Regions from separate parts of the Comamonas sp. Tr-654 genome, predicted to be linked through region 2. Evidence: riboswitches for the same ligand, from Rfam matches in the RefSeq annotation. Region 2 holds a riboswitch; each other region holds the start of a gene.
The links. Region 2 has a riboswitch for glycine ahead of F3J24_RS05245 (trimeric intracellular cation channel family protein). Riboswitches for the same ligand answer to the same signal wherever they lie in the genome.
Positions count from the first base shown of each region.

Region 1: linked by a shared signal. The riboswitch ahead of gcvT (glycine cleavage system aminomethyltransferase GcvT) and the one ahead of F3J24_RS05245 (trimeric intracellular cation channel family protein) in region 2 are both predicted to bind glycine.
Region 3: linked by a shared signal. The riboswitch ahead of F3J24_RS10915 (D-amino acid dehydrogenase) and the one ahead of F3J24_RS05245 (trimeric intracellular cation channel family protein) in region 2 are both predicted to bind glycine.

Region 1 covers NZ_VWWQ01000001.1:138,772-142,788, reverse strand. Annotated here, with positions in the region: gene F3J24_RS00575 (MBL fold metallo-hydrolase) at 1-741, shown strand, start outside; gene F3J24_RS00570 (energy transducer TonB) at 755-1,354, shown strand; glycine riboswitch at 1,443-1,551, shown strand; glycine riboswitch at 1,571-1,684, shown strand; gene gcvT (glycine cleavage system aminomethyltransferase GcvT) at 1,749-2,885, shown strand; gene gcvH (glycine cleavage system protein GcvH) at 3,008-3,382, shown strand; gene F3J24_RS00555 (MolR family transcriptional regulator) at 3,430-3,981, shown strand.
Region 2 covers NZ_VWWQ01000001.1:1,138,596-1,142,612, reverse strand. Annotated here, with positions in the region: gene mnmC (FAD-dependent 5-carboxymethylaminomethyl-2-thiouridine(34) oxidoreductase MnmC) at 1-1,300, opposite strand, end outside; gene F3J24_RS05245 (trimeric intracellular cation channel family protein) at 1,460-2,125, opposite strand; glycine riboswitch at 2,178-2,297, opposite strand; glycine riboswitch at 2,311-2,403, opposite strand; gene F3J24_RS05240 (oxidative damage protection protein) at 2,604-2,879, opposite strand; gene F3J24_RS05235 (sulfate ABC transporter substrate-binding protein) at 3,023-4,017, shown strand, end outside.
Region 3 covers NZ_VWWQ01000003.1:269,732-273,748, reverse strand. Annotated here, with positions in the region: gene F3J24_RS10920 (DMT family transporter) at 1-65, shown strand, start outside; gene F3J24_RS10915 (D-amino acid dehydrogenase) at 224-1,492, opposite strand; glycine riboswitch at 1,664-1,763, opposite strand; gene F3J24_RS10910 (amino acid permease) at 2,294-3,814, shown strand; gene dinB (DNA polymerase IV) at 4,014-4,017, shown strand, end outside.

The DNA.
Region 1 (4,017 bases), 1.0 Mb from region 2:
CGCTTTCATGCCCCGCCGATTGCCCTTGACGAGCTGCCTGCCTTGCGCGGCGTGCTGCTCTCGCATGACCACTACGATCACCTGGACCGCGCCACCATTCGCGTGCTCGCGCCCAAGGTAGGCGTTTTTCTCTGCCCTTTGGGAGTGGGAGACAGACTGGCAGCGTGGGGCGTGCCGGCCGACAAGATCGTGCAGCATGACTGGTGGCAAAGCAGCGAGGTCGACGGCCTGCGTTTCACGGCCACGCCCGCCCAGCATTTCTCGGGACGCAGCCTGCGCGACGGCAACCGCACACTATGGGCTTCCTGGACCATAGAAGACCGCCAGGCCGACAGGCCGCTGCGCGTCTTCTTTAGCGGCGACGGCGGCTACTTCGACGGTTTTGCCGAAATCGGCAGGCGCTTCGGCCCCTTCGATGTCACGCTGATGGAAACCGGCGCGTACGACGCCCACTGGCCCTATGTCCATATGCACCCTGCACAGACCGTGCAGGCTCACCGGGATCTCGGCGGCCAATGGCTGCTGCCCATACACAACGGCACTTTCAACCTGGCCATGCATGCCTGGTGGGACCCGTTCGAGCAGATCCTGAGCCTGGGCAGACAGCACGGCATAGAGATCGCCACCCCCATGATGGGCGAGCGCCTGGACCTGGGCGCTCCGCATGCGGGTTCGGCCTGGTGGCGTGCCTGCGCCGAGGCCGGCCGCAAGGAACTGGATCTGCGCCCGGCACAACCCTGAAGGTGCGGCCCGCATGGCCGACAATGGCCTCATGGACATTTCGCGCACCTCATACCTTGCCGCCGCCTGCGCCACTGCTCTGACCACCTTGCTGCTCGGGGCATGCTCCCATCTCTCCGATGGCAGCCGGCTCAAGCCGGATCCGGCTGCCGACACACCGGCTATCGTCTCTGCGCAACCTGCGCTGGTGCCTGCTCCGGCTTCGCCCCTGGATGCGCAGTCCAAGCCACCACGGAGCACGGAATGGCCTGCCTGGATCAATGCAGATTGCACGCCCCCTGCCCAGCTCGACCAGCAACCCAGGCCACGCCGCCACACCACGCCTTTCATCAGCGCTCACTGGTTCCCGAACGGGCTGGAGACCACGGTGGTCTTCCGTCTGGAAGTCACGGCCCAAGGTCAGCTCGGCCGTGTGGCCTATCAGCCCGCCGATGCCGATCCACGCATTGTGAAGTCCATACTGCAGTCGCTCAAACGCTGGCAATTCAAGCCCGGTATGCGCCAGGGCCAGCCCGTGACGTCCTGCTTCGAGCAGCCCTACGAGCTGGTGTTTCCGCGTGTGCAGGAGATCGATCCCGAGCCCAAGCCGGCCTTGAACACCGGCCCGCAGTGAGGACGCAAGCACGGCGCGGACGATGCATGCTCGAAAACCCCAAAATCCATACGATTCGGTGGTGCAAGCCCCTTGCCCACCGCTAGAATCGCCAGCGTCAGGAGAGAGTGCCTGCAGCTGAAGCTGCCTTGCACCGCCGAAGGCGCAGACCCCCACCCGGAGTCAAAACGCTCAGGCAAAAGGACTGACAAGCGCTGCCAGGTGTGCAAGCCTGCAGCGTCCCTTGCTGGAGAGAGATGCAGGCCGTGCGCCGGCATCCACCGAAGGAGCAAGCTGCCCGATGCAATGCGGGCAGTGAATCTCTCAGGTAAAGCGGACAGCAGGGCAAGCCCGCCACGCATGGCCCAGCCATGCATGGCCACTCATTTTGGTTTGACCACCGGAGCGCTTGCCTGTGACTGCTGCTGACACCTCTTCCGATCTGCGTTCCACACCGCTGTTTGCCCTGCACCAGAAACTGGGTGCCCGCATGGTGCCGTTTGCCGGCTACGCCATGCCCGTGCAATACCCTCAAGGCCTGATGGCCGAGCACCTGCACACCCGCAAGGCCGCCGGCCTGTTCGATGTCTCGCACATGGGCCAATTGCTGCTGCGCGGCCCCGATGCCGCAGCCGCGCTCGAATCGCTGATGCCCGTCGATGTCATGGACCTGGGCCTGCACAAACAGCGCTACGGCCTGCTGCTCAATGAGCAAGGCGGCATTCTGGACGACCTGATGTTCGTCAACCGTGGCGAAGATCTGTTCCTCATCGTCAACGGCGCCTGCAAAGAGGCCGATATCGCCCATATCCAGAGCCGCATTGCCAATCGCTGCGAGGTCATCCCCCTGCCCGATCGCGCCCTGCTGGCCCTGCAAGGCCCGCAAGCCGCCACAGCCCTCGCGCGTCTGATTCCCGGTGTGACATCTCTGGTCTTCATGACCGGCAACCACTTCGACTGGCAAGGCCATGCGCTCTACATCACGCGCAGCGGCTATACGGGCGAAGACGGTTTCGAAATCTCCCTGCCCGGCGAAGCGGCAACAGCCTTTGCCGAGGCGCTGCTGGCCCAGCCCGAGGTGGCACCCATCGGTCTGGGCGCGCGCAACTCGCTGCGCCTTGAAGCCGGACTTTGCCTGTACGGCAACGACATCGACACCAGCACCACGCCCGTCGAAGCTGCGCTGAACTGGGCCATGCAGAAGGTGCGCCGCAGCGGCGGCGAGCGCGAGGGCGGCTTTCCGGGTGCGGCCATCGTGCTGGAGCAATTGCAGAACCCGCAGTCGCTGCGCCGCAAGCGCGTGGGCCTGATCGCGCTGGAGCGCATTCCCGTGCGCGAGCCTGCCGTGCTGGAAAACATGGACGGGCAGCATATCGGCCACATCACCAGCGGCCTGCTCAGCCCCACGCTCAACCAGCCCGTGGCGCTGGCCTATGTCGAGCCCGACTACGCCGCCATCGATACGGAAATCTTCGCCATGGTGCGCGGCAAGCCCGTGCCCATGAGGGTGGTCGCCACGCCCTTCGTTCCCACCCGCTATCACCGCGGCTAGGTCTGCCGCCGCGGATGAGACGGGCCAGTTTGCCAAACAGCGGCCAGAACACCGCTAAAGTGCGAGCTGGACCTTTCTCAAACAACACCCGATTCCCCTGAATCCCCCATCTGGAGCTTTTCATGAGCATCAAGTATTCCAAAGAACACGAGTGGATCAACGCCGCTGACACCAATGCCGCCATCGTCGGCATCACCGTACACGCACAGGATGCGCTGGGCGATGTGGTGTTTGTGGACCTGCCCGCCGTGGGCTCCACCTTCAAGGCCGGCGATGTCGCGGGCGTGGTCGAGTCCGTCAAGGCCGCCGCCGATGTCTACATGCCCGTGACCGGCGAGATCGTCGAAGTCAACGAAGCCCTGCGCGATGACCCCTCCCTGGCCAACAGCGATCCGCTGGCCGCAGGCTGGTTCTTCAAGGTCAAGATGAGCAATGTGGGCGAGCTCGAAGCTCTGATGGAAGAGACCGCCTACAACGACTTCGCCAAGGACAACTAAGCGTATCAACGGCCCTCGCTTTGCGAAGGCCGTTTTTGCATGCAGCCATGAGCACCATCCAGTATTTCGACGATCCGGAAGTAGGTCTCGCCCGCGAGACCAGCCACCCGGCCTTTGTGCGCATCGCGACCCAGGACTTCTACTACGACTGCGGTGACGACTTCAGCCCCTTCGGCAACGATGACGGCAGCGACACACTGGCCGCTCTTGAAGAGTGGTACCAGGAGCAGACGGGCGGCAAGCCCGCCAAGACCCTGCGCTTTCTGCGCCAGCAACTGAGCGACTGGGATCTGCCCGTGCCCGAGGACATGCTGGCTCATGACAATGCGGCCAAAGCCCAATGGCTGGCCAGCGACGACATGAACCAGAGCTATCTGCGCTCGGTCTGCCGCGCCCATGTGGCCACGGCCTTTGGCCAGTTCAAGATCACGGGCAGCATCGATGCCGATCTGCACCAGCAGGCACTGCTTGCCCTGGCCTGCCAGCAATGGCTGAACACCGTGGCACGCAGCAAATATCCCGATTGGGAACATGCCGACCAGGAAAGCGAACGCTTGGCCCTGATGAACACCGCGCTGGAACAAGCCAGCGCTGCTTGAAGCACCGGCTGTATGCCTTGAGGCATACGGCATTCA
Region 2 (4,017 bases):
GGCCCTGGGCATCCTGCACTTGCCAGAGTTGGCGCAGCGGATCGCGAAGCAGCCTTGAGGCCGGGGCATGACCTTGCCAATGAATGCCGGGGGATTGCAGCAGCGCCTGCACCAGTTGCGCAGGACGGACCCAGCCCGCCTGCTCATGCCAGACGGCCTGACTGTCTGCGGGCAGATGGGCCGCAGACAGCTGGGCTGGTTGCACGGGTGCGCTCCAGTGCAGACCCCAGGGGTAGGTATCGCTTCCAGGCTGCAGCCATGACTTGGGCAGATGGGAGGGCTCGTTCAGGTCGTGTTCGAGAACCCCGTCATGAGCCCAGTCCCGGGACGGTTGCAGTTTGTTTGCCTGGCTCAGTTGCTGCAGATTCTGTAGCGTTGCGCGCACGCCGCTTCTGGACAGGCGCGACAGTACGCTGTCGTCGGGCGAAATATGCGGGCAGAACAGGCCGGCAGGCAGGCCCGAGGCCCCTGCAGCCGGCGCGGCCGCCGCATCCAGCACGGTCACTTCCCAGCCGCGCCTGGCCAGGCTGGCAGCGGCGGCAGCACCGGCCAGACCCGCACCCAGCACCAGACAGCGACTGGCCTGGCTCACCGGCGCAGGCAGGCCGTCGCTGCGATGGCGCGGTTCCCAGGCCGGGTTGTAGGTCGCATGCAGGTTATGGCGCTTGGGCGGCACGCCGGTGCGCTTCTTGACTTCAAAACCCTGCGCCTTAAGCGCTTGGCGCACATGGCCAGCTACGCACCAGGTGGCCAGCTGGGTGCCCCGGTGGCAATGGCGGGCAATGTTCTTCATGGCGTCTTCGTCCCACATCTCGGGGTTGAGCTGGGGAGAAAAGCCATCCAGGTACACGCTGTCTGCCGTCAGCTGCTGCTTGCGCAACATGGTCTTGGCGTCGCCTATATAGAGCGTTAGCAGCAATTGGCCATCGTCGAACGAGAGCCGGTGCACGCCGGGCAGCAGCCCCCACCATTGCGCGGCCAGTTGCTCGCCAAGCGGACGCAGTGTCTCGTCGGCGGGCAAGGACTTGAGCAGATCCTCGCGCGAGACCGGGTGGGCTTCCACCGAGACAAAATGCAGCATGCGCGGGCGTCGCGGGTCGGCTTTCCACGCCGCCCAGGTGACGAGAAAGTTCAGGCCCAGGCCGAAGCCGGTTTCCAGAATGCGCCACTGGGCCGCATCAGCCCAGGCCGCAGGCAGACCGCAGCCGCCGAGAAAGACCTGGCGGGCCTGGTCAAGGCCGCCCAGCTCGCTGTGATAGCGGTCGCCAAATCGGGTGTTGTAGGGGGTGCCATCCGGCATCCATGTGATGGGTTCAGACATGGCAGGAGAAAAGCGCCAACGGATATGGCGTGGAAAACTGGCGCAGCTGGAAGGAAAAAAGGGCTGCAATCAGCCGCCCGGGCAGTCCCGCCGTCGAAGGCAGCTGGGGCCGCTCCAGAGCGCCCCGGAAGCCTGATCTTATTCCCAGCGCTGCTGGTAGGAGAAAACGGGCAGGCGCCATTTGAAACGAATGGCTGCCAGACGGAAGGCCAGGCCGCCTGCAAAACAGACAAGGGTGCTGATATTGGAGCTTACCTCCAGATAGCGCAGGCCCAGGAACATCAGGCATACGGACAGCGACACGCTGGCATACAGCTCGCGGCGGAACACCACGGGGACCTGGTTGCAGAGCACGTCACGCAAAATGCCGCCGCTGATGCCGGTAATCATGCCGGCCATGATGATGACGATGGTCGGGTAGCCCAGTTCCAGTGCCGTATTGCAGCCGATCAGTGAAAAGGCGATCAGGCCCATGGCATCCAGCAGCAGAAACACCTGCTTGAGGCGGTGCATATGGCGCGCTATCACCGTGGTCAGCAGACCGAAGCTGATGACCAGATACACATATTCGGGATGCTGGGTCCAGCCTATGGGATAGTGGCCCAGCACCATGTCGCGGATGGTGCCGCCGCCCAGTGCGGTGACGAAGGCGATGACCACGACGCCAAAGATGTCCATATTGCGCCGGCCTGCAGCGAGGGCGCCGGACATGGCTTCGGCGGTAATGGCCACCAGATAGATGACCAGCATGACGGTGAAGTTGGAGGCCTGGAACGAGTCCAGCAAAGAGATGGAGGGAAGCATGAAGGCACTTGAAAATAGACCAGCCACTCGCATCAGCGGGAGTGTCCGGCTTGCCTCTCCCGCTGTCCTTTTACCTGAGAGTTGCACATGGGCACCTTCGCGGCGTACATGCTTGCCCCTTCGGTGAGCCCTGCAGACTTGTGGTTGCGGGCTGCTCTCCAGTTGGCGATATCCGGGTCCTGTCAGACCCACCCGCGGTACTTATTGCCTGAGCGATTATGGGAGTTTGCGCCTTCGGCGGGAACCGTTGACAGGTTCCGCTCTCCCGCGGGATGGGCGCGATTCTAGCCAGTTCCAGAGACCGTATTCGGGTTAGTACCTGTATCAATTGGGTTTGAGCAGTGTTGCGACTGCCGGCCTCGGGCACCCCTGGGCTGCCTGGGCGCGCCCTTGGTCTCACCGGTCGGTTGTTCGGCAGCCCGCAAGAAAAAAGCCCCGAGGCCTTGGCCAGGGGGCTTGGTGTCCAGGTCTGCCGGAATTACTCGGCGCTGGGAGGCACGTAGCCTGCTGCGGCATCTGCGCCGCCGCCAAAGAAATGGTTTTCCATCTGACGGGCCAGGTACTGGCGAGCACGGGCATCGGCCAAGTTCAGGCGGTTTTCATTGATCAGCATGGTCTGGTGCTTGAGCCAGTCGGCCCAGGCCTGCTTGCTCACGCTTTCATAGATGCGCTTGCCCAGTTCGCCGGGGGCAGGAGGGAAATCCAGGCCTTCAGCGTCTTGACCAAGCTTGATGCAGTGAACGGTACGTGCCATGTGTAGGGTCCTCTTGGTTGATCTCAGATGTTTGGGTAATAACAAACTGAAATCTTAGTAGTTTGAGTTTTAAGAATGCAGCTCAAGAATGCGCAGCAACGGGGCAGAAGCCCGTTATCCATTCACTCGAAGAACACAGTCCAATGAAAAATCGTCGCAACTTTATCAAGTTTCCTCTGGCTGCCGGTCTGATTGCTGGCTTGACCCTCTCGGCTCTGCCCACATTGCCCGCTTTTGCGCAAACTGGCGTGCAACTGCTCAACGTCTCCTACGACCCGACACGCGAGCTCTATGTGAACTACAACCAGGCATTCGCCAAGCACTGGAAGGCCACGCAGAACCAGGATGTGACCATCAAGCAGTCACATGGCGGCTCGGGCAAGCAGGCACGCTCCATCATCGACGGCATCGAAGCCGATGTGGCCACGCTGGCCCTGGCCGGCGATATCGACGCCCTGGTCAAGAACGGCAATGTCAAGGCCGATTGGCAAAAGCGCCTGCCGCACAACAGTGCTCCCTATAGCTCCACCATCGTGTTCCTGGTCAAAAAGGGCAATCCCAAGGGAATCAAGGACTGGGACGATCTGGTCAAGCCCGGCATCCAGGTGATCACGCCCAACCCCAAGACCTCGGGTGGTGCACGCTGGAACTATCTGGCGGCCTGGGAATTTGCCAAGCGCAAATACGGCGGCGACGCACAGGCCAAGGACTTCATCACCAAGCTCTACAAGAACGTGCCCGTGCTGGACACCGGCGCGCGCGGCTCCACCGTGACCTTTGTGCAGCGCGGTCTGGGCGATGTGCTGCTGGCCTGGGAGAACGAGGCCTATCTGGCGCTCAAGGAGTTCGGTCCCGAGAAGTTCCAGATCGTCGCGCCTTCGCTTTCCATCCTGGCTGAGCCTTCGGTGGCCGTGGTCGACAAGGTGGTCGATAAAAAGGGTACGCGCACCGTGGCCGAGGCCTATCTGAAGTATCTGTACTCCGAGGAGGCACAGCGCATCGCTGGCAAGAACTTCTACCGTCCGACCGATGCCAAGGTGGCTGCCGAGTTCGCGAGCCAGTTCCCCAAGCTGGAGCTGTTCACCATCGACAAGGCTTTTGGCGGCTGGGCAGCGGCAGACAAGGCCCACTTTGCCGA
Region 3 (4,017 bases), on a different contig from region 2:
TGACCGAAAAGCTGGGCATGGCGCTGATGATGCTGGGACTGGTGCTGATCTGTCTGCAGCTCTGATTTCAAGAGCTGCTTGCGCTTTCCAATGTTCATTTTCAAGGTGAAAAGTCATTGAAATGAAGCATGAAAAGGCGCAATTAGCTCCTGAAAAATAGCTCTCTGCAGCGACGATGCGCGATGCCGTGCCTGGCTTGTTGGTGCAGTGCCCTGAACCGCTATCAGGCGCTGGCGGTGGTCAGCGTGGCCGGACGTGACTGCCTGCTGGCGCTGCCCAGGGACTGCAGCACGAGGTCGCCGACCATGTCGGCGGTGACGGCCGACAAGGTCCAGCCCAGATGGCCGTGGCCGGTGTTGTAGAAAACGCAGGGCTTGTTGCCAGGACCCACGCGCGGCAGCATGTCCGGCATCATGGGACGCAGGCCCGCCCAGGGCACCACGCTGCGCGTGCTGACGCCCGGGAAGCACTGCTGAACCCATTCGATGAGAGGGCGGATGCGGTCGGCGCGGATGTCCTTGTTGTAGCCGTTGAACTCCGCCGTGCCGGCCACGCGAAAGCGCTCTTCGCCGAGGCGGCTGGTGACCAGCTTGGTCTCGTCGTCCAGCAGGCTCACGACGGGAGCTGCGGCGCGGCTGGCTTCGTCCGGCAGATTGACCGTGATGGAATAGCCCTTGACCGGATAGATGTTGACGCTGTCGCCGAGCTGAGCGGCCAGCGCGCGGCTGGCCGTGCCCGCGCAGACCACCATGGCGTCGAAAGTCGAGGTCTCGGCCTCCAGACCCTGGCGCACGGTCACGCTGGCCTGTTTGCCGTTGCTGTTCACCGACACGATTTCCTGGCCGTAGCGGCATTGCACGCCCAGTCGCTCGCAGGCGGCGGCAAGGCCGCTGGTGAACTTGTGGATGTCGCCGGTGGAGTCGCTCTCGGTGAAGTAGCCGCCATAGAAGGTTCCTGACAGTGTCGGCTCGATGGCCTTCATTTCATCGGGCGTGACGGCGCGGCGCTCCAGCCCGCCCAGGGCGAGCAGTTGCGAGACCTTGCCCGCATGTTCGAAGCCGGCGCGGTCGCGGTAGATATGCAGGATGCCTTTTTGCTTCAGATCGAAGTCAATGCCTTCGGCGGCCGCCCATTCGAACAGGTGCTCGCGTGCCGCAATCGCCAGCCTGGCGGTCTCCACGGTGTTTTTCTGGTAGTGGGGGATGGCAGCGAGAAACTGGCAGAACCAGGAAATCTTGTGCCAGCTGGGCTTGGGGTTGAGCAGCAGCGGAGCATCGCTCTTGAGCATCCACTTGAGGCCTTTGACGATGGTGGACCAGTGGGTCCAGACCTCGGCATTCGAGGCCGAGAGCTGGCCGCCATTGGCGAACGAGGTCTCCATGGCCGCATAGCGCTGCTTCTCGAACAGGGTGACGGAAAATCCGCGGCGTGCGAGGGCGTAGGCGGTGGTCACGCCAGTGATGCCACCGCCGATGACGGCGATTGTCTTCATGATTCAGGTTCCAGACTCGTCAAGGGTGGAGCCCGTGCGCAACATGCGCAGCGGACGCCCCCTCTGTTCTGGACCTGAGAGATTCACGAGGCAGGGCCTTGCGGTGCTGCTCGCTTGCTCCTTCGGTATGCCCGGCGGACGATGACGTCCGGACATTCTTCAGAGTGTGTGAAAGCGATGCCGATCCTTTGGCCTGAGAGTTTCCGGGGCGGTTGCTCCTTCGGCGCTGCATGCGACAAGTTTGCGCTGCAGTCTCTCTCGGCATCACCGGGCTGAGAGCCTGTGGCGAATGTAGGAAGAATGGCGGCGCCTGGATATACGGGTTTTCTAGACTTCTGCGCCGGGGCAGGCCGTGCTGCGCTTCTTTTATTTGATAGCAGCTAGCGCTTGTTTTTAATGACTTTCTTGTGTTTTTATAAGGAAAGTGAATGTGTTCATGCGCAAGAAGCTTCCGAATTCATAGCATCAGGCGCTGTCAAGTGCCGCTGAGCAGCCCCAGAGCCAACCCCTGCATTGACATGACGGGCCATGGTCGGCGGTGGATTTGGGCAAAATATCGTCTTTGCCTGTCAATGGGCCCGGCGATATCACCGCTTTGCCATTGAAGCGCCCGACCGGGGTGGCTGCCGATTCAGGATGCAACTGGCCTATCCGCCATGGCGTTCTGCTGTCATGGCTTCGTTCCTTTGTCCTTGTTGCCCGCGACCGTCATGGTCGCCTTTTTGCGTTGCCTGTCGCAGCGCCTGCGGGATGGTTGGGTGTTTTGTCCGGATGGGCGCAAACCATTACAACAAGACATTTATGTCCCAACCCAACTCAAGCCAGCAGCTCGCGCCGACTGGCGATGGTGACGATAACCAGCCCCGCTTGCACCGGGTGCTCAAGCAGCGCCACCTGAGCATGATCGCCATTGGCGGCGCCATCGGCACGGGCCTGTTTGTGGCCTCCGGCTCGGCCATCGCCCAGATCGGCCCGGGCGGTGCCGTGCTCACCTATCTGCTCATCGGCATCATGGTCTACTACATCATGACCAGCCTGGGCGAGCTGGCCGCCTTCATGCCGGTGGCCGGTTCCTTCTCGACCTATGCCTCGCGCTATGTGGATCGCGGCTTCGGCTTTGCGCTGGGCTGGAACTTCTGGTTCAGCTGGGCCGTGGTGGTGGCGGTGGATCTGGTGGCCTCGCAGCTGGTCATGGCCTACTGGTTTCCCAATGTGCCGGGCATCCTCTGGAGCGGCCTGTTCCTGCTGCTGATGGTGGGGCTGAACGCGTTTTCCGCGCGGGGCTTTGCCGAGGCCGAGTACTGGTTCGCGCTGATCAAGGTGCTGGCCGTGGTGGCCTTTCTGATCACCGGCGTGCTGATTCTGTTCGGCATCATCAGCAACGGCCATGTGCCCGGTTTCGAGAACTGGACCACGGGCGATGCGCCATTCGTCGGCAATTTCGCGACCTTTGTGGGCGTGGCCATGATCGTGGCCTATTCCTTCCAGGGCACGGAGCTGGTGGGCGTGGCGGCGGGCGAATCCGAGAATCCGCGCGAAAACGTGCCGCGTGCTATCCGTCAGGTGTTCTGGCGCATCCTGCTGTTCTATGTGCTGGCGATTGTCGTCATCGGCTTTCTGATTCCCTATACCGATCCGCAGCTGCTGCGCACCGATGTGGCCGATATCGCCGTGAGCCCGTTCACGCTGGTGTTCCAGCACGCGGGTCTGCTTTCGGCGGCCACGGTGATGAATGCGGTGATCCTGACCTCGGTGCTGTCGGCCGGCAACTCGGGCATGTATGCGGCCACGCGCATGCTCTACAACATGGCGACCGAGGGCAATGCGCCGCGCATCTTCTCCCGGCTGACCCAGAACGGCGTGCCGCTGGTGGCCTTGATCGGCAGCACGCTGGTCGCCAGCCTGTGCCTGTTTTCCTCGCTCTACAGCCCGCAGGCCGTCTATATCTGGCTGCTGAACCTGGCCGGCATGACGGAGTTCATCGTCTGGCTGGGCATTGCCGTCAGCCACTACCGCTTCCGTCGCGGCTATGTCATGCATGGTCATGATGTGGGTCTGCTGCCCTACAAGGCCGGTGCCTTCCCCTTCGGCCCCATCTTTGCCTTTGTGCTGTGTCTGGTGGTGACGCTGGGCCAGAACTACCAGGCCTTCCTGGAAGATCGCATCGATTGGGGCGGCGTGGTCTCGACCTATCTGGGCATTCCGCTGTTCCTGCTGTTCTGGCTGGGTTACTGGCTGGTCAAGCGCAATACCTGGATCAGCTATGCCGACATGCGCTTTGACGAGCTCGAAGACATCAAGCAGGGCAAGGTGTCGTCCTGAGGCGGTTTGAGCCTTCCCCTTCTCCAGGCGGGAAGGGGTAGCAGCAGGGACGGGGGCTGGCGCTGCTTGTTGTATCCCGTTGCCCGTGTGCTTGTTTGACGCATGGGTGCCGGTTCTTGCCGGCGCAGGCAAAATCGGCACTGTGAGCGATCTTCCCACCAGCCCCGAGTCCAGGCCCAGGCGCATAGCGCATCTGGACATGG